One region of the Bacillus sp. S10(2024) genome, then DNA from elsewhere that is predicted to be linked to it. Evidence: riboswitches for the same ligand, from Rfam matches in the RefSeq annotation. Region 1 holds a riboswitch; each other region holds the start of a gene.
The links. A riboswitch is a leader RNA that binds a small molecule or an ion and turns the genes downstream of it on or off. The one in region 1 is predicted to bind lysine.
Positions count from the first base shown of each region.

Region 1 (6,962 bases):
TTAGATGCAACGCATTCCATTTATGTTGACCAATGGGATTGGGAGAAAATTCTTCAAAAAGAATGGCGTACAATGGATTATTTACAAGAAACAGTACGGACAATTTACGGAATATTCAAAGATTTAGAAGACTATCTGTTTGAAAAATACCCGTTCCTTGGTAAATATTTACCAGAAGATATTGCATTTATCACATCACAGGAGCTTGAGGATAAATATCCAGAATTAACACCGAAGGATCGTGAGCATGCGATTGCAAAAGAATACGGTGCTGTCTTTATTAGTGGGATTGGCGGGGCATTACGTTCTGGTGAAAAACATGATGGGCGTGCAGCGGACTATGATGATTGGAAATTGAATGGTGATATTTTATTCTGGCATCCAGTATTGCAGTCTTCATTTGAGCTTTCTTCTATGGGGATTCGCGTCGACAGTAAATCTCTTGATGAACAATTAACAATAGCAGGAGAAGATTTCAAACGTGAATACGATTTCCACAAAGGAATTTTAGAAGATGTACTGCCGTTAACACTTGGCGGTGGCATTGGACAATCAAGAATGTGCATGTATTTCTTACGTAAAGCACATATCGGTGAAGTACAGTCTTCAGTATGGCCAGATGAAATGCGTGAAGAGTGTAAAAAGCAAAACATTCACTTGTTCTAAAAGACTTTGCTTCAGGTGCTAGATTATTCTTGTGTCGAATCGTCGATATATTGTGAAAAGAACTGATAAATGTACCATGTTCACCGATATATCGATGAACACGTAAGAAGGAGCCGATTTCCCAAAGGCACATAGGTGCTTTGGGGAGTCGGCTCTTTGTTTTTTAATTGATTGATACAAAAGGTTCGATTTTTGTCATAAATGATTCATGAAGTGCTTCGACACCTTTTACCAAATGAAGGCGGTCGATTACGACAGATACTTTAATTTCCGATGTACTTACCATTTTAATGTGAATATTTTCTTCTTGTAATGTGGAAAACATTTTCGCAGCGACACCTGGATTAGATACCATACCTGATCCAACGATTGATACTTTTGCTAAGTGGTTTTCATGCTCTACAGATTCATATTGCATTGATTCACGATTTTCTTCTAAAACGGTTAATGTTTCATTTAAGTCATTTGAATGTATAGAGAAGGATAAATGTACAGTTCCTTCATTTGTAATACTTTGAATGATAATATCTACATTAATATGAGCGCTCGCTAATGTGGAGAAGACTGTGGAAAGCTTTTCTGGTTGTAAGCCTTTCATTGTTACACGTGTTATATTATCTTCAAATGCAATGCCTTTTACGATTGATTGTTGCTCCATGTTACATTCTCCCCTTACTATTGTTCCATTTTCTTGTTCCATGCTTGAACGAACTTCTAACATAACGCTATGATTTTTGGCAAATTCGACTGCTCTTGGATGAAGTACGCCAGCACCTAGATTTGCGAGTTCTAACATTTCATCATAGGAAATTTCATCTAATTTGTAAGCGTTCTTTACAACGCGTGGATCGGTTGTGTAAACGCCTGTTACATCTGTATAAATATCACATTTTTTTGCCTGTAATGCTGCAGCTAACGCAACTGCGGTTGTATCAGAACCGCCGCGACCAAGTGTTGTAATTTCTTGTTCTGCGCTTAATCCTTGGAAACCGGCTGCAACAACAATCGTTCCTTTTTGTACATAAGATTGAATCCGCTCTGTATTTATGTCGGTAATTCTAGCGCTGCCATGTATGGATTCTGTTGTAATCCCAGCTTGCCAGCCTGTAAGTGAAATTGCCTCGTACCCTTTCGTTTGTAAAGCCATTGTTAATAGAGAAATTGAAATTTGCTCACCTGTTGTAAGTAACATATCCATTTCTCGTTTACTTGGTTGATCTGTAATATTAGCAGCTAAAGATACAAGTTCATCTGTACTATGTCCCATTGCAGAAACAACCGCTACAATTCCGTGTCCTCTTTCATATTCTTCAATGATTAAATTCGCAACATGTTGAATCCGTTCAATATTTCCGACAGATGTGCCACCAAATTTTTGAACAATAATTTCCATGATAAAAGCCCTCTTTCAAGTTGATATAGATAAAGTGAAACTTTCGTCAGTGGGGGGGTCATCCCCTACTGATGGTTAGTTGAACCAATCGGGCACTTACGGGAAGTTACCTCCCACATAACTTCTTTGCTTCCTCTGAATATTGAGATGGGAGTCTTACTGTCCGTTAGTGCGGGATAAATTAGGAAAAATGTTGTTAAACATAAGATGGGGAATATAGATTCCTTTTACTCCTGTAAAAAAGTAAATAAAAAAACACCATCTCAAATAGGTGAGGATGGTGCTGTTACAGGAAAAAGGGAACAGAAAACGGAGCTAACAAAAAAACCGCCAAAAAAGAAGATGATCATAAAAAACATGATCACTCTTTTTTGTAGATAGCTCTTCATATATACACCGCTGTATATATGACAGTTCTGTTTCTATTCGAAAACAGCCCCAATGTATATGCTCAGAGGCACATATACATTTCGGCAACTTTTCCTTTCATCTACATTCACTGACAATCTCTGTGTCTCCTATAGAATACTCATAATAGTTGCGACCTCTATCTCACGTCATTAGGCGAGAGTAATTGGTTGTATGAAGTTGTTTGTAACATTTGTTTCATAGTAATCAAAATGTCGAGAGAAATCAAGTAGGTTATAATTATTTTGAATATTTAAACTATCGTGGAAAAAAATAAAAGTGGTATAAAATGTGGTTAAAAGAAGTAGTTCCAACAAAATTTTACATGTAATTGGAGTGGAGGGGTGAGAATGAAAAAACAAAATCCTATTTATGTAAAAACAGAAATAGAAACTAAAATGGATGAACTTTGGAAGTATACACAAGATCCAAAGATACATACGGAATGGGATGCACGGTTTACAGAAATATCGTATTTAGAGAAGAACGAAGGTGAACCACAGCGTTTTTTATACAAAACAAAAATTGGTTTCGGATTTGAAATTGCTGGAGAAGGAGAATCAATAGGAGAATTACAAAAAGAAGGCGGGGAATGTATTTCGTCACTGAAATTTTGGACAGATAGTAAGCTTTCGTTAATTTCGGTAGGGAGAGGCTATTGGAAGTATATACCGAATGAGAATAAGGTTCGTTTTGAAACGCAGTATGATTATGAAACGAGGTTTGGAGGTATAGGAAGATGTATAGATTCATACATATTTCGTCCGTTATTAGGATGGGCAACGGCTTGGAGTTTTGATGCTTTAAAATTGTGGTTAGAAAAAGGATTTCATCCACGTTTATTATTAAAAAGAGCTGTTACATATTATCTCATTTGCTTTTTGCTATCTTTTGTGTGGATCTATCAAGGTCTTATTCCGAAAATATTATATACTCATCCAGAAGAGGTACAGATGCTTTCCAAGCTTATAGGTTCAGAAAATTATGCGTCCGCAATGATTAAAGTGGTTGGATCTTTGGAAATTGTGTTTGGGGTGATCTGGTTGTTACCTTTCAAAAAACAGAAATTATTTTTTCTTCATAGTTTCATACTATTAATCTTGACAGTTGCGGCGGGATTTACAAATATCGCTAGTTTTATGCAACCTTTTAATCCGATTACGTTAAACATCATATTAATCGGATTCTCAATAATCGGTTATATGAATAGTAATGACTTACCGCAAGCGAGAAATTGTAAGAGAAGTAGAAAGGAGTAGAAAATTGTCTTCCATTTATGAAACATTATTAGGAGAATCCTATCATCGGTTACATCCAAAATTACAAAAACGGTATGCGATTACAGAGGAACTTGGTTTTACAGGAGAAGGGAAAATGGATGAAATTACAGAAGGTTCTGCTGCTGTAAGAATGTTTTTAAAAGTAGCAGCAAAATTCCGGATGTTCTTTTCAGAAAGAGGGACAGGAGTACCGTTTATTATCCAAAATAAAGCAGAGAAAGACAGGGAAGGAAAGACATTTATAAGATGGAATCGGATGTTTTTGTTCGGTGAAAAAAAGCGTTATTTTCATGCTGTCATGTATTTGAATGATAAACAAAATGAAATTGTCGATTATTTTGGTGAACCGCATTTGCTTGTATCGACGCTTGCGTTTCATGTTGATTCAAAAGGAGCAATGCATATTTCATCTAAAAAACAATGGTTCTACTTATACGGAATGAAGATTCCATTGCCAAAGTTTTTATATGGGCAGGCAAAGATTGTAGAAAGCTATGATGATGAATTAGAGTGTTATCGGATACATGTACAAGTACAAAATTCATTATTAGGACCACTTTTCTCCTATAAGGGGACGTTTACAGAAAGGGATACAAATCTATGCGAAATATAATGATTGGCTGCATGTGCTATGTCATTTTTCTTATATTAGAATGGCCAAAATTACACCCTGTTGAATCGATTATATTATTGTCTATTCTTTTATTTATCCCAATAGCGTTTTCTATTGTAGATAAGAAAAAAAGAAATGGAGACGAACTGTTTTGTTATAAGCTCGCAGCATTTTTTTATCCGGTTGCAGCAATAAGTGCAATGCTTGCTTTTGTAACAGACTATTTTCTATTTGCAATAATTTGGTTTTTATATACCGGTATTGTCGCACTGTTTGGAGTATCCCGATTGTTAGAAAGAGGATGGAAACCGTTAGAAGAAACTGCAATTGATAGTGGATTTATATATTTATTTTTAGGTGGATTTTGGTTCTTTGCCTCTGTAGCAAATATACCAATTATGCAGTTTAGTTCAGATATTGTTTTACTCACAGCGGCTCATTTTCATTACTCTGCTTTTTTACTTCCTTTGTTTGCAGGTTTATTAGGAAGAAAACAACAAGAGAAAAGTAAGTTGTATACAGTCGCTATGTTCATTATGATTATTTCACCAATGACAGTTGCAATTGGGATTACATATTCAAGAACGTTTGAATTTTTTGCAGTGTTACTTTATCTTATTTCCCTTTATATGTACGGGATTTTTGTATGGAAAACAAAGTTTACTTCAAAGAGTGCAAAGATTCTTCTTATCATCTCTTCTAGTACACTTATGGTAACTATTCTTTTTTCGATTTTCTATTCATATGGCAACTTTAAGCAAGTCATGACGATTACAATTGCGCAAATGGTTTGGATTCATGGCGTTGTGAATGGATTGGGCGTAGCATTACCTGGTTGTATTGGCTGGATGATTGAAAAAGCTGCACCTATATATATTCGTTATGGAAAACCGGTGAGTCGTATAAAAGGTAAGATGAAAATTGGAGAAAATATTTTATTAGAAAATAGTTTAATAGAGGAGAAGGAATATACAGGCCTTATAAATAAAGTGATAGATTTTGACAGTAAACAGTTTAATACAAAGAATGTATCACCGCTTATTATTGATTTTTATGAGAACACGAAAGAATATGAGTTAAAAGCAACTATTCACTGGTCACGTTGGTTTTTGCCATTTGCTTTTCTATATGAAAAAATAAGTCGGCGTGTACAACAAATTCATTTAGGGATGGGAAATCGCTTAGAGAGGATGTATGGGGAAATTGTTGCTATAAAAGATGAAAAAGATGGTAGAAATGATGTTAGAGCGTGGGTTCGGAAAAATGAACAAAATGAAACAATCTTTGTCGCGCTCTATTCTCAGCATGAATATAACGAGGAAACATACATGAATATTGCATTGCCATTACCGTATGCAAATATGACGGGGATATTAAAATTTCGTAATGATAAAAACAATCTTATCATTACGAGTCGATTAAGGAATAGTGCAAGAGGGGATGAGGGGATATATTTACATAACCGCTTCTTTACCATTCGCTTGCCACTCGCAGAAACGTTTACGATAAGAGAGAAGGCTACAACAACGTTAACAGCACATCATCAAATGTGGCTGTTTGGTGTGAAGTTTCTCGAGATTGATTACGAGATAGAACAAAAAGAGAATATTGCTTAACGAAAAATGAGTTTGGTATGATACCAAGTTCATTTTTTTTCGTATTTATATCGTAAATCTTAAGAATTCTTAAGAATTTACCTACAAGAAACTTAAAAAATTTCTGGGAAGATACTAATAGATACTAAGAGATAGGGGATGAAGTGATGAAAAATGATGTAGTAGAAGTAAATCAAGTAGAAAAAATATATGGAAAGAAAAAAGAAAACCATTCAAGGGTATTAAAAGGAATAACGTTATCGGTAAAAGAAGGTGAGTTTGTTGGAATAATGGGTCCATCGGGATCAGGGAAAACGACGTTGTTGAATGTAATTTCGACACTTGATCAAGCGACTAGTGGTACCGTGAAAATTGCTGGAACAGACATAACAAATATGAAAGGAAATGCATTATCTGATTTTAGAGCGCAAAAGCTAGGGTTTATTTTTCAAGATTTTAATCTTCTTGAAAACCTTTCAATTTATGAAAATATTGTGTTGCCGTTGTCACTGCAAGGAGTGCCTTCAAAAGATATTGATGGAAAAGTACAAGAGGTAGCGATAAAACTTGGGATAGAAGCAATTTTAGACAAATATCCAACTACAGTTTCTGGTGGTCAAAAGCAGCGTACGGCAGCAGCTCGTGCACTCGTACATAATCCAGCTATTATTCTTGCAGATGAACCAACAGGAGCGCTTGATAGTAAAAATGCGAAAAGTTTATTAGAAGCGATGCGTGATTTACATGAAAATCATCAAGTTAGCATTATGATGGTAACGCATGATGCATTTAGTGCTAGTTATTGCGAACGAATATTATTTATCCAAGACGGATTGCTCTATGAGGAAATTCACCGCAATGGAAGTAGAGAAGCATTTTATCAAGATATTTTAAATGTGCTAGGAAAAATGAGTTCTTCTAAGGAAGCGATATAAGGAGGTGGGGACATGTTACTGAAATTATCTGTACATAGTATACGAAAGATGATGAAAGATTATCTTGTTTTG
Region 1 covers NZ_JBFLUR010000002.1:1,795,710-1,802,671, reverse strand. Annotated here, with positions in the region: gene asnA (aspartate--ammonia ligase) at 1-666, shown strand, start outside; gene AB1280_RS09210 (aspartate kinase) at 830-2,059, opposite strand; lysine riboswitch at 2,430-2,617, opposite strand; gene AB1280_RS09205 (DoxX-like family protein) at 2,818-3,726, shown strand; gene AB1280_RS09200 (DUF4166 domain-containing protein) at 3,731-4,360, shown strand; gene AB1280_RS09195 (YndJ family protein) at 4,348-5,976, shown strand; gene AB1280_RS09190 (ABC transporter ATP-binding protein) at 6,123-6,890, shown strand; gene AB1280_RS09185 (FtsX-like permease family protein) at 6,903-6,962, shown strand, end outside.

Region 2 (6,962 bases), 930 kb from region 1:
AAAGGGAGTGGGAGAATGTTTCCTGTTTTAGAAACAGAAAGACTAATCTTAAGAGAAATAATAGAAGATGATGCACAAGGGATATTGAATTGCTTTTCAAATGAAGATGTATTACGTTACTACGGACAAAATCCACTAACAGATTTAGAACAGGTGAAACATATCATTAAGAATTTTTCAAATAACTACAAAGAAAAACGCGGGATAAAATGGGGAATTGAAAGAAAAGGGATAGAAGGAATGATTGGAACGATTGGATTTCATGACTGGTCTACCGAACATAAGAGAGCTGAAATCGCTTATGCATTTTTACCTGAATACTGGGGAAATGGGTATGCCACTGAAGCTGTTAAAAAGGTTACAACATATGGATTTCATGAGCTACATTTAACGCGGATTGGAGCAGTTGTTTTTACAGAGAATAAAGCATCTAATGTGTTATTAACAAAGTTAGGCTTTCAAGAAGAAGGCGTTCTTCGAAATTATATGTATCAAAATAATGTTGCGTATGATACGAATGTTTATTCCTTACTTCCAACTATCGAATTTACTCAAAACTAATTTTATCGGTGATTCGACATGAAGATAGTCGGATCATATTAAAAAGGAGCTGATTTCAGCTCCTTTTTAATTGAGGTATATCTTGCATTACAAGTTAATTTATGGTATTTTATGGTTGTAACACTTGCATTGCAAGTTATTAGTTTAATTATTTACCTTGTATTACAAGGTATTAAGGAATATGTACAAAAAGGAGAGAGACAATGGCTGATTCAACGCAAATGCTAAAGGGCATTTTGGAAGGCTGTATTCTAGCCATTATTCAAGAAGGAGAAATATACGGTTATGAATTAACAGAGAAATTACATAGCTATGGGTTCCATTCCTTTAGTGAAGGAACTATTTATCCTTTATTGTTACGTATGCAGAAAGAAGGTTTGCTAACAAGTGTGTTAAGGGAGTCAACTGCTGGCCCAAAACGAAAGTACTATCTTTTAACAGAATTAGGGGAGAAGGAATTGGATAGTTTTAAAGAGCGGTGGAACGATTTAAAATTATCTGTTGAAAACGTGATAAAGTGAAACTTCCATCGCTGGGGGGCATCCCCCACCGATGGTTAGTTGAACCAATCGGGCTTTTATGGACATTTATCTCCCACCTATCTTCTTCGCTTCTCTTTCAGTCTTGAGGTGGGAGTCTTACTGCCCGCAAATAGCGGGATAAATAAAGGGGGACAATAACATGTTATCTACGAAGTCGGAACAGTTCTTAATTGAACTGAGAATGTATTTATTGCAGCGGGGCAAGAAAGATGAGGATATCAATGAAATTGTCGACGAATTAGAAATTCACTTAACAGAAGCTGAAAAAAGAGGGCAGAGTGTAGATCATATTATTGGGGAAAGTCGTAAGCAGCACATGAAGAATATCGGGAAAGAATTGCCTGTAGATAAAGAAGGATTAATGAAACTCATTCCAGCAGCGATTTTGGTTATTATCGCTTATATGGCCTTTCCTCCAGCCATTAAGGGACAATTTAAAATTTCACAAAATATATTGTTATTTGGATCATTACCGTTATTTTTAACCCTTGCTGTATTCGCAATTACTTTATTGAAAGGTATTCCTAAAGTATATCCATCTACAAAAAAGTCGCTATTTCTAATGTTACTAGCTAATTGTATTACTATTGGTGGCTGGTTAGTATTCTATTTTTGGATGGATGGAAAAATGGATGCGAATTATTTTGTGGCAACGAGGGCACAAAACTATATAATTGCTGCCGTATGTATGCTACTTTTTGTTCTTTTTGCACTGTATACAAAATCTTGGATCACAATTTTTGCAGTATTTACACTATGTATTGGTCCAATCGCAGAGCGAATTATTCCAAGTGAAATAAATAAAGACCCGCGGTATATTACAGCAACTATTATTGTCTGTGTTGTCATAGGTGTGTTTTTAGCAATCTATTTCTATAGGAAAGCGAAAAATCATCAAGTTATTGAATAGGATCAATAGAAAGAATCCATTTTAACCAAAATGGATTCTTTCTATTTCAGTAAAATAACCCCAAAAAAGAAGACAAATTGTATAAAAGTCACTAAATATATAAACGTCATAAAAACCCGTTTTCGCTCCGTAACTGAAACTGGATACAATGCTACAATACTATTTCCCGAAAAATAATTCCAAAGGGCGCGGAGTTGTAAAAATGATATGTATAGGAAACATAACGCGGTGATTCCTTTTCCGATCAAGCTAGGAATGTAGTAAGAAATAAATCCTCCTACTAAAGTTAATCGTATATACATACCGAAGTAATCATTAGTACGTACAAAGGATAAACTATATAAATATAAAAAAGGAGATCGTTTTTTATATAGGATCCGTTCCATCCAAGTGGTGAGCCATTTTCTTTGTTTGACTTGCTGTTTGATTTGCGGTACATCTGTAAAGAAATGAACAAATTGATAAAAGCGCATGTCCATTTTTTCTTCTTTCTCTATGAAATATTCCCAATGGATGTGCCGCTTTTGTTTGTTCATCGTATATAAAAATAAGAGCGCTATGACAAGGAGTATACTTCCCACAATCATAATGGAAGTGAATTGAAACATTGTATATGTAATGGCTGCATTGCAGAATATCCGAATAAGCAACCAGTATGAAGCAATTTCTGTATTTAGATATGTCCAATGTATGTACATGTTCCACCACTTTATGAAAGCAAGGATGATAAAAGCTCCGCCTAAAAAAGCAGGTGTTGTATGTAATGATTGTCCGGCAAGCGGTGTAATGATGAGTACCGCACATAATAAGGGAAAGAGTTGAATGAGATAACTATATAAAAGAGAACGCTTAAAGTAATAAGTTAGTTTTTCTTCTATCGGCAATAGATATAGCATATCCGGCTTTTGTAAAAATGTTCGAATGGGGCAGCGAGTGAGTATCACCGTAAGTAAAATCGTCACAATGGTTAAGGCAACAGACTCAGATGGAAAGGAACGAAGAAATTTTGCATAATAATAGCTGCCCACACAAAGAACTAGTAGTGAGCTATAGATAAGTCCGCTTGCAATGCGGGCAAAGTACATCACAATTTTTTGCAGATGTTTCTGGAAGCGGCTTGTCCAAAGTGTTTCGATTGTCAATGAAATCACCTCCTTCCTTCATTATAAACTTAAGAGTGCTCCTCGTACTACACCTGTTAATGCAGAATATAGTTCTATTTGAAACAAAAAATGACCTGCACTTTGAAATCCCGTATTTTCACACCGCGCGTGGCAAAAAGGCCCCTGACCGCTACCACACATGGCCAGATCCTTTCGCCTACAATAAGTTTTACGTAAATAAAAAAAGCAAGCTACCTTTTAGGCAACTTGCTCGTTTTGTTTCGCTTTCTTCTCATCGCGTTTCATTAATGGATAGAATGCAAATCCGACGACAAATAATCCAATACCAAGCAGGAATGTTTTCGTATCAGAAGATCCAGTTTTAATAACCCATAGTGCATAAATGAGTGCAATCGCCGCAATGATTCCATCGATGATACGAGAACCTTTTTGATTTTCGTATGTTTCACCTGTCATCACGAGTTTCAGCTGGAAGATTGGTGAAACGAGATATGGAATTAAGTAGGCTAGTGTTGAAACGGTAATCACAAATGTATACGCCTCGGCAATTGTCCCGGATAGTGTTGAGAATAGGAACACTTGCGACATAATATTTGTTATACGAAGCGAATGAATCGGACTTCCTTTTTTATTTGTTTTTGCAAAGAAAGAGGGGAAGAACCCTTCTTTTGCTGCTTGATACGGTACTTCTGAGCTTAATAAAACCCAGCCAAGAATAGAACCAAATAAAGAAGTAAGTGCAAGCAGCGCCATTAATTTTCCGCCGCCATGTCCCATTGCTGCAGATAAGGCATCTGCTAATGGTCGTTCAGATGCTTGAAGCTTATCGATATGAAGAACGCCCATTGTTAAGATTGTAATTCCTAAGTAAATTCCAACAGTTAACAATAAACCAGCAACAGTTGCGTGTTTTACTGTTTTTGGTGAAACAGCACGGTTTGATAATAAGACAGCTGACTCGATGCCGATAAAGGCCCAAAGTGTTGTTAAGGCAGCTAAGTTTACTTGTGATAATAGTCCGTGTGAAATGCCTTCTTTATCAATAATCGGTGTATACCATTGTCCAAGTTTAGATGCTTGGAAGGCGAATAAAGTAACAACGATGAAAAGCAGGAATCCTGTTACTTTCGTTGTTGTTGCTAGGAAGTTTAGTTTCCCTGCACCGCTTATACCGTTCGTTAAAATCATGTGTGTTCCCCATAGTAACAGGGTACAAATAGAGAACGTAATTAGTTTTCCGACTGCAATGTCGAACGTTCCGACTGAAAATAATACACGTGTATCTTTCATAATTGGGAAAAAGAGTGATAAATAACCAGCAAATGATGTAATGATAGCTACGTTACTTGCCCAGTTTGCAACCCAGTAGCCCCATACGATGCTAAAACCTGCCATTTTCTTCGTTTTTTGTTTAGAAAACAGTGCATAAGCATGACTTTGCGGCCCTGTTGTTAAATCAGGACGACGAATTGCTAAATTACCGAAAACAAGTGCTAGCATTAACACGCCAAACCCTGTTGTTAACCAAGCTAAAGTAACACCAAGAGGGCTAGCTGTTTGTGCTAATGTACTCGGAACCATGAAAATACCAGCTCCGACCATATTTCCAACTACAAATGCAGTGAGTACCCAAAAGCCCCATTTTTTTTGTTGCATAGAAATTACCTCCAAAATTAGTATAACCAAGTCAAGCGAGGAGATATGTATGTGTTTGAAGTTCCAAACAAAACAAAAAAGCGCGTATATGTTCACGCGCTTCTCAATCTTATTAAGAAACCCACGGACATATCTCTCGATAGCTCTCCACAAGCAAACAGCTTGTGACAGTCCTGCACTTATTCAATGCAGACCCAGCAAAAAAGCATTGTGGACACTTCTTGCTTCGGCAATTATTCCTTTTTGATTTGTTCAGCGATGCCACACATCTCCCAAATCATACTATTAATAATTGCAACCTCTACCTCACCGAGATACGAATGAGGATTTATATATAAAGTTAACATAACCAAGGGTAACAAATGGATTTTTATTCGTCAATGCAAATCGATATAATCGGATGATTATGAGAATAGAGTATGTTTGAAATAATGAAACAACTTTCGGATTTGTATCATATAATATGTATATAAAAAGAGGCGAAAGTGCATCTTTTATTATGAAGAGCACTTTATTTGAGAGGGATAATCGGATGGAGAGCTGGTTTAAGAGAAACTGCTTTATATGCGGAAAGGGAATGGATACGCGTGAAAAACCGGATCCAATAGAGGAGTTGAAAAAACAAAATGAAGAGCTCGCAGCTTCTTTAGAACAATGCATGAAGTTACTTTATAACATACAACGGAATATAAGTAAAAAAGCAGAAAAGGGTGCATTGCCTTCTCATTTTTCGTTAGGAGATAAGATAGAAGTATTTGAAGGAGAAACAAGTATAGAAGGCATCTTTATTGAGTGTACAAATGAATGGTTATATTGGATTAACGTAGATTATGACTTAACCATTAGTCATATAAACAGTGTAAAACGTATTATAAAAAAAGAGTCTATTCAAAAAGGATTTCTCTAACTCCTTTTGATATAGACCCAGTGTTTTACTGTGAGAGGGTTAAACACTTTAGAAATTATTAGGAAACTTTGCGAATGCTAATTGTATCTAAGCTTGTAACGTTGATATTTGCGTGACTATCAACCCAAACTAAGAAGTTATTGTTCTCTATGCGGATGAAAACACCTCTGCCGTCAATTTCACGACCTGCTGAAAATACGCGAATTTTGTCGCCTTCTACTAAACCATTTAATGTGATTGCCAATAAGACCGCCTCCTCTCTATCAGAAGTTAATATATATATATGAAAAAGGTAGAGAATGTGTGCGAGGATAATGCAGTACTAGCAACTATTTTTATAGAGTTACATTAAATTCCATAATGTATTTTCTTACGAATATTGTTTACTTCCGTTAACCTTAACAGAGTTATCAGTTATATAAACAGTGTAAAATGTATAATAAAAAGAGCCTATTCAAAAAGGATTTCTCTAACTCCTTTTGATATAGACTCAGTGTCTTTTATGAAAGAATAAAACAATTTTATAGGTAATTAGGAAACTTTACGAATACTAATTGTATTTAAGCTTGTAATATTGATATTTGCATGATTATCAACCCAAATTAAGAAGTTGTTGTTGTCTATGCGAAGGAAAACACCTTCACCGTCGATTTCACGACCTGCTGAAAACACACGGATTTTGTCGCCTTCTCTTAAGCCATTTAATGTGATTGCCATAAGACCGCCTCCTCTCTATCAGAAGTTAATATATATATATGAAAGTGATAGAGAGTGTGTGCGGGGGAAATATAGTTCCGTTAACTATTTTTAAAAAAATATAAAGGGAAGTAGAAACTATTTCCTACTTCCCTTTATAAGTAAATTTCTTTTGATTTTTCAACCTATAAGTCAAACGAATATCTTTTTGTTTTAAACCTCGCCCGTGGCAGAAAAAGGCCCTGACAGGGGTTCACGCCCATCTAAAAAGAGGTTTTTGATGTCGTTACATCAAATTCAATACTGTTACTTTCTCGCGCGTCATCGATTCAAGGCTTCTACGAATACCTTGTGCGCCCATACCAGAACCTTTTACACCGATGAATGGGAAGTGATCTGGGCCGCGTTCCGTGCGGCCGTTAATTTGCACAGAGCCTGCTTCGATTTTGTTTGCAATGTGAAATGCTTTGTTAATATCTTTTGTAAATACACTTGCTTGTAAACCAAAATCAGACTTGTTGGCAATTTCAATTGCTTGTTCGTCAGAAGTAACGCGAATGACTGGG
Region 2 covers NZ_JBFLUR010000002.1:2,721,560-2,728,521, reverse strand. Annotated here, with positions in the region: gene AB1280_RS13920 (GNAT family N-acetyltransferase) at 16-561, shown strand; gene AB1280_RS13915 (PadR family transcriptional regulator) at 765-1,082, shown strand; gene AB1280_RS13910 (NADH dehydrogenase subunit) at 1,243-2,013, shown strand; gene AB1280_RS13905 (ABC transporter permease) at 2,055-3,164, opposite strand; gene AB1280_RS13900 (amino acid permease) at 3,375-4,793, opposite strand; lysine riboswitch at 4,926-5,105, opposite strand; gene AB1280_RS13895 (hypothetical protein) at 5,326-5,700, shown strand; gene AB1280_RS13890 (hypothetical protein) at 5,759-5,944, opposite strand; gene AB1280_RS13885 (hypothetical protein) at 6,232-6,417, opposite strand; gene AB1280_RS13880 (NADP-dependent glyceraldehyde-3-phosphate dehydrogenase) at 6,683-6,962, opposite strand, start outside.
Region 2: another riboswitch for lysine. It lies ahead of AB1280_RS13900 (amino acid permease); the one in region 1 lies ahead of AB1280_RS09210 (aspartate kinase).

Region 3 (6,962 bases), 770 kb from region 1:
ACACTGAAGCCTAAATTGTATTATATTTGTTAGAATTACGTTAAAATTCCATCATAGTTACTAAAAAAGAGAGTTGTTGCAAAGGGGAGAGTAATTTGGGGGAGAACGAAAGAAAATTGTTAGAAATAATTGAAAATAACAGCGTAGGAAGTCGGTTTATTTTAGGGATAGATGGTTTAAGCCGTTCTGGCAAAACAACACTAGTGGAAAAGCTTATTCAAAATATGAAAGAAAAGAAGATATCGTTTCATGTCTTTCATATTGATGATTATATTGCTCAGCGTGAAAAACGTTACAATACAGGGAATGAGGAATGGTATGAGTATTATAAATTACAATGGGATACGGATTGGTTAAGTCGTAATTTTTTCAGTAAATTAAAATCAGCTAACCATCTTATTCTTCCTGTATATGATGATGAATCCGATACACATAATCGGCAGGAAGTTCAATTTTCTAATGCTTCAGTTATTATAGTAGAAGGTGTTTTTCTTCAGCGTAAAGAGTGGAGAAGCTTCTATGATTATGTCGTATATCTAGATTATCCGAGAAGTAAGAGGTTTCTTCGTGAAAGTGAGGATACACAAAAGAACATTACAAAGTTTGAGAAAAGATATTGGAAAGCTGAAGAATTTTATGTTAGTACGGAAGCTCCTGTCCAAAATGCTGACTTAGTTCTAAAAGGATAAGATAAGACAAACAACGCATTGTGTTTCTCAATGCGTTGTTTAAAAAGTATTATTTTTTCAGTGATAAACCATAAACAATTGTTTCACTCGGTGTTGTGATTTTAAAACCTGTATTGTAGTCAAGCGTCATTGTATTTCCAATGTAATCTTTTGTAAAATCGTCCATTTGAATTACGAGTTGTTCATCTTGAAATACAACATCATTTTCATTGTATTTATCAATGATTAAATCAATGTTTACATAGACAGTACAAGTGTTTCCGATACTTCCTTTTATTCTAACAATGATTTTATCTTCGTTTTGTTGCAATTTTTCTTTTGCTTTATTTGTAACACGGATATTCATATAATCACGTCCTTTTCTTAAACTCTTATTCTATTATGGCAAAAAAACAATAAAACGGCTACGTGTATAAATCCATTTTGGTTTTTCAACATATTAGTCAATGATATGCCTAACAAAAGATGACTGCTACTTGCTTTCTCGTTTTGTTTTAACTTTGTATATAGAGTTGCACAAGAAGACCTATCAACGAAAGTTGATAGGTCTTAATTGTTAAAGCTCGCATTTATCTAATGGGATAACTTTTGTTTTCTTTGTAAATTTATAGCCTAACCAAAGTATTAAGAAAAGAGGTAAGCCAATATACGAAACGAGTACACCGTTCCAATCAATAGATTTTCCCATAAATGCACCGTAGTTTTGACCAAGGATAACGATTAAGCATAATGCAAATGCAAAGATAGGACCGAATGGGAACCATTTTGCTTTATAAGGTAAGTCATTTAAGTCTTTTCCTTGTGCAATGTATGCTTTGCGGAAACGATAGTGACTAATTGCAATTCCGATCCAAGCGATGAAACCGGACATACCAGATGCATTTAATAGCCATACATATACAACACCATCACCGAATAAAGAAGCTAAGAAAGCAGCACATCCAACTAATGATGTTGCAATCAATGCATTTACTGGTACGCCGCGACTATTTAATTTTCCTAAAAATTTAGGTGCTTTACCTTGGTTTGCTAAATCCCAAAGCATACGTGCTGATGCATACATGCCGGAGTTACCAGCTGATAAAACAGCTGTTAAAATAACGGCGTTCATTACTGATGCCGCAAAGGCAATCCCGGCTTTTTCAAATACAAGTGTAAATGGACTTACTGTTATATCACTTGCTGCAAGGTTTTCGTTTGTATAAGGGATTAATAAACCGATTACGAGAATCGCAAAAATATAGAACAATAGAATTCGCCAAAAGATGCTGCGAATTGCTTTTGGGATGTTGCGTTGTGGATCTTCAGTTTCGCCAGCCGCAACTCCTAATAATTCTGTTCCTTGGAATGAGAATCCAGCTGCCATGAATACACCGATGATTGCCATGAAGCCGCCGTTAAACGGTGCATCTGCAACTGTAAAGTTTTTAAAACCAACAGGTTCTCCGCCCATAATACCGAAAATCATAAGAAACCCGACAATTAAAAAGGCAATAACAGTTACAACTTTGATAAGTGCAAACCAATATTCTGCTTCTCCAAATCCTTTAACAGATAAATAATTTAATAAGAACATAATAGCTAAACAAATGCCGCTCCAAAGCAAGGAAGGCGTATTAGGAAACCAAAACTTCATAATTAATGTAACTGCAGAGAGTTCAGCAGCAATGGTAATAGCCCAGTTATACCAGTAATTCCAACCTAGTGCGAATCCAAGTGATGGATCAACAAACCTTGTTGCATAGGTGCTAAATGATCCTGCTACAGGCATGTAGGATGCTAATTCTGCTAAGCTTGTCATTAAAAAATATACCATAATACCAATTGCAGCATAGGCGACAAGAGCGCCACCAGGACCAGCTGTGTGGACAACGCCACCGCTCGCTAGAAATAAACCTGTTCCAATTGTACCACCAAGTGAAATCATTGTAAGATGGCGAGATTTCAATCCGCGTCGTAGTTCGTTAGTTGTTTGTGCAGATTGATTTGTAGTTGTAGAGGTAACGTTAGTAGTTGCGCCGTTCATGTTCAACACTCCTTTTCTTGTAAGATAGGAAGGAGCGGGGGGAATTAAAAAAACCGCCAAAGGACTTTAGCGGAGCAATTCAAAAATAACCACCCCATCATACCTTCCGTTAAGATAGCGCCCCACGTTTACACGGTAATTTTGTAAACGTGACAGTTCTGTTCCTATTCGAAAACAGCCCCAGCATATACTCCCAGAGAAGAAGTATAAACTTCGGCAGCTTTTCCTTTTATCTAGAGTTATTGACATTCTCTGTGTCTCGTCTAGATTACTAATAAAAGCCGCAACCTCTACCTCATCGGATTGATGAGGATTTTTCTATTACTATGATTTTTAATATATGGCAATTGTAATGATTTTCTGAAAATAGTGCAAGGATTTTTTTATAGAAATAAATGGTTATTTTGGAAAAGCGCTTTCGAAATTCATCCCGGTCCTAAAAGAGTATGTATTAAGTGACTCTCTGATAAAAAAGGTTATACAATAGTTTCGTATCGTGTTTCAAAAAAACCTTTAAATTAATAGAAAATTCAGAAAAAATTTTTCGACAAATCTATTTAAAATGATTATCTTAATTTCAAGAAGTATCGTGTTAAACCTAAATTATCTTTTAGTCCTCCAATTACTTTTTTCAATATGATAAGCATGAATTATCTAGTTTTCAGAAAATTTAAATTGAAAAGAACAATTGAAAAGTAATACACTAAAAGGATAAAAATAAGGGTGGTGAGGAGATGTTACAGTTTGATCATCTTGTTCATGTCGTTCCATGCTCTCCAGCTGAGGTAATCAATCAAATGAAAATACACGGATTTCATGTAGTCCAAGGAGGAGAACATCCGAACTGGGGGACACATAATAGTTTATGTTATTTTGATTTAGCGTATATTGAGTTTTTGGCGGTGCAAAATCAAGAAATTGCAAACCAATCGGAAAATCCACTTATTCAACAAGTTGTTCAAAAGTTGCATAAAGGAGAAGGGATGCTTCAAATTGCGCTACGCACAGAACATATGGAAGTGCTTGCTGAGAGATTGATAGAACAGGGATTTCACATAAATGGTCCATTGGAAGGGAAACGGATGAGGGATGACGGCACACTCTTGAAATGGAAAATGCTGTTTATTGAACAAGAAGAAGAAGGTCCTAGATTTCCATTTTTCATTGAGTGGAGTGAATCGAATGAAAAAAGAAGGGATGATTTACAGAAAAAAGGAGTAATATCGCTTCATAACAATCAAATAATAGAAATGAAATCAGTGTTCTACGCTGTTACAAATGTAAATGAAATAAGCAAGCGCTGGAAAGATTTACTGCAAATTGAAATGAGTCCACTGAAAATAAATAAGAACTGGAATGCAATAACTCAAAGTTTTTCTCTAGGAAAAATAACAATTCAATTTTGCGAACCTATAGGGAATGGAATCGTCCAAAATCAATTAACGAAAAACGGAGAGGTACCATTTGCGATAGAATTTGAAGGAAATGAAGAAAATATGAGAGTAAGTCATATATGGAATGGTATGTACATCTTTTAGCTGGTATTAAGGTAATGAAGATTACCTAGAGTACAGATACATACTGTATTTCTAGGTAATTTGTTTGCTTTCTGTTTAGAGATAATAAAGTTGTTTAATCTCGGAATGCGAATGTTTACATATAGCCTCCCTTTTTTACACATGAAATATTGGAATATTCTTTCTTTCATTATAGAGCATACAAATAAAAGGATGGTGTGAAATTACAATTCATACCATCTTTTTGAATAACTATTTTATTTTAAAAAGGAAAAAGGAGATAGATTAACCTTTTATATACGAGACAAATGAATCGCCTGTTGCAGACGAGAGACTCCTTCAGTAATGTGATTTATATCTACTTTTCCATAAGATAGACGAATATAACCATCTTTTGCACCGAAAATACTGCCGGGCATAAAAGAAACTTGTTGTTTTAAACTTTGTATAATTAACTGTTTTTCATTGATAGGTTGATGTAATTTTCCCCATATATAAATTCCCCCTCTTGGTATAGAGAATGAGAGTTCTTCGTGAAGTGAGTGTTGCAATGCATCTATTAAAACATCTCTTTTTTGTACTAACTTTGAACGTAGTTGCTGTAAATGTGTTTCAAACGGAACGGTTTCAAAAAATTGCTGCATAAGCCATTGCGGGAAAATACTTAAGCCTAATTCCATTTGATGTCGTGCATCTGATAAGCGTTCAACAACGGATTGAGGAGCAACGAGCCAACCGATTCGTAATCCTGGTGCTATCATTTTCGATAGGGAATGAACATAAATGACTGTTCCATTTGTATCAATTGATTTTAAGGTTGAACATGTTTGTTCTTTCTTTTCTAATGTTAATAAACTAGATGGATCATCTTCAACAATCGCAATACGTAAATCTGCACATAAAGATAACAGAGCTTCTCTTCTTTTTGGATGTAGAAGCGTTCCGGTTGGATTTTGGTAATTTGGATTTAAGAAAATCATTTTAATCCGATGTCTACGGTAAAGCTCTTCTACATCATCGGGATTAATCCCGTGTTCATCAACAGGTAATGGGAAAATACGAATGCCAGCCGATTGGAAAAGAGGCAACGAATAACAATGCGATGGACTTTCAAATGCTACTGCATCACCTGGATTTAATAAACATTGCACAATAAGATGCAGTGCTTGCTGGGCGCCGGAAGTAATCATAATCGATTGTTCTGTTGCATCAATTTGTAAATGCTCCTTCATATATGTAGCAACAGTTTGTCGTAATGGTAGAAAGCCTTGTGGATGATCATAACTTAATGATTGTGTTAACGGTTGTTCGTGTAAAATTGCTTGTAATTGCTGGTGCGGAAACAAATCGCATCCAAGTTCTCCATTAGCAAAATCAATGATACTTTCATTTTGCTGCACTTGCTCACGAATATAACGAAGAAGTGGTAAGTTAGGTAAAAATGTCCCGCCCTCTACAAACCCTCTCCAATTCGGTGTGAATTTTGGTGATACGCCCCACATATGTGTGCTGACACGCGTTCCTTTTCCGGTCGTACTTTCAACAATTCCCATTGCACGTAGTTCGTTATAGGCTGTCGTAATTGTACTTCGATTCACATGGAGATGCTCTGCTAGCATACGTTCTGACGGAAGAAAACTGCCAGGTGGAAGCTCACCGTACAAAATACGTCTTTCAATATAATCAACAACTTGTTGATAAATTGGAATTTTACTATCAGTATCTAATGTCCATTTCATTTGTAGCGTCTCCTTTTTTTTCATTAAAACCATTATAGCAAATTGGCTGGGTAAAAAAACAGCCAATTGGATGGTGTTTCATTGGGCCAATTTTACTATCCTTAATGAGGGAAGGAGAGGTTTTGATGAAACAAAGGAAAATGGAAGTGCTCCTGATGTTAGTTGCTTTAGTATGGGGAGCAAACTATACGATAGGAAAATATGGAGTGGCATATATGTCATCCTTTCAATTTAATAGTATGCGTTTTTTAGTGGCATCTCCAGTTTTATTGCTAATTACTTTTATTATGGAACGCTCATTACGTATCGAGAAAAAAGACTGGCTTAGACTTTTGACGGTGGGTATTGTAGGGACTACTTTATATCAAACACTGTTTATGCTTTCCGTAAAATATACATCTGCGACGAACGCTTCATTATTGATTGCAATGTCACCGATTTTTACGGGGATTTTAGCGGTCTTACATAAACAAGAACGCTTTTCTTTAAAAATCCAAGTTGGATCACTGCTGTCATTTAGCGGAGCAGCACTTGTGTTATTAACAGGCCATACGAATCAGTCTGCATATGAATATGCGTGGATTGGAAATCTTATTGGATTAGCTGCAGCGATTGCGTGGGGCTGGTATCCGATTCTGGCACAGCCGCTTATTACGAAATATTCAGCAATGCGCGTAACTGCCTGGTCGACTTTGGTAGGAATTGTTCCACTTGTAGTTTACTGTTTTATAAATGTCGGCTCTTTAGCGTGGCCAACTGACATGTTAAGCTGGGGGTCATTAGGGTACTCTATTAGTTTTGCGACAATCTTTGGACTTGCAATGTGGTATGTTGGAATTAGTAAAATTGGTTCAACAAAAGTAATGGTTTATATGTATCTTGTTCCGTTATTCGCTGTTATATTTGCAGCCGTAACGATTGGCGAACAGGTAAACATGATACAGTCGTTCGGTGGATTGGTTATTTTCGCTGGATTATATGTTGTGAAAAA
Region 3 covers NZ_JBFLUR010000002.1:1,027,724-1,034,685, forward strand. Annotated here, with positions in the region: gene AB1280_RS05350 (kinase) at 96-689, shown strand; gene AB1280_RS05355 (iron-sulfur cluster biosynthesis family protein) at 739-1,035, opposite strand; gene AB1280_RS05360 (amino acid permease) at 1,246-2,715, opposite strand; lysine riboswitch at 2,823-3,016, opposite strand; gene AB1280_RS05365 (VOC family protein) at 3,450-4,253, shown strand; gene AB1280_RS05370 (PLP-dependent aminotransferase family protein) at 4,526-5,971, opposite strand; gene AB1280_RS05375 (DMT family transporter) at 6,097-6,962, shown strand, end outside.
Region 3: another riboswitch for lysine. It lies ahead of AB1280_RS05360 (amino acid permease); the one in region 1 lies ahead of AB1280_RS09210 (aspartate kinase).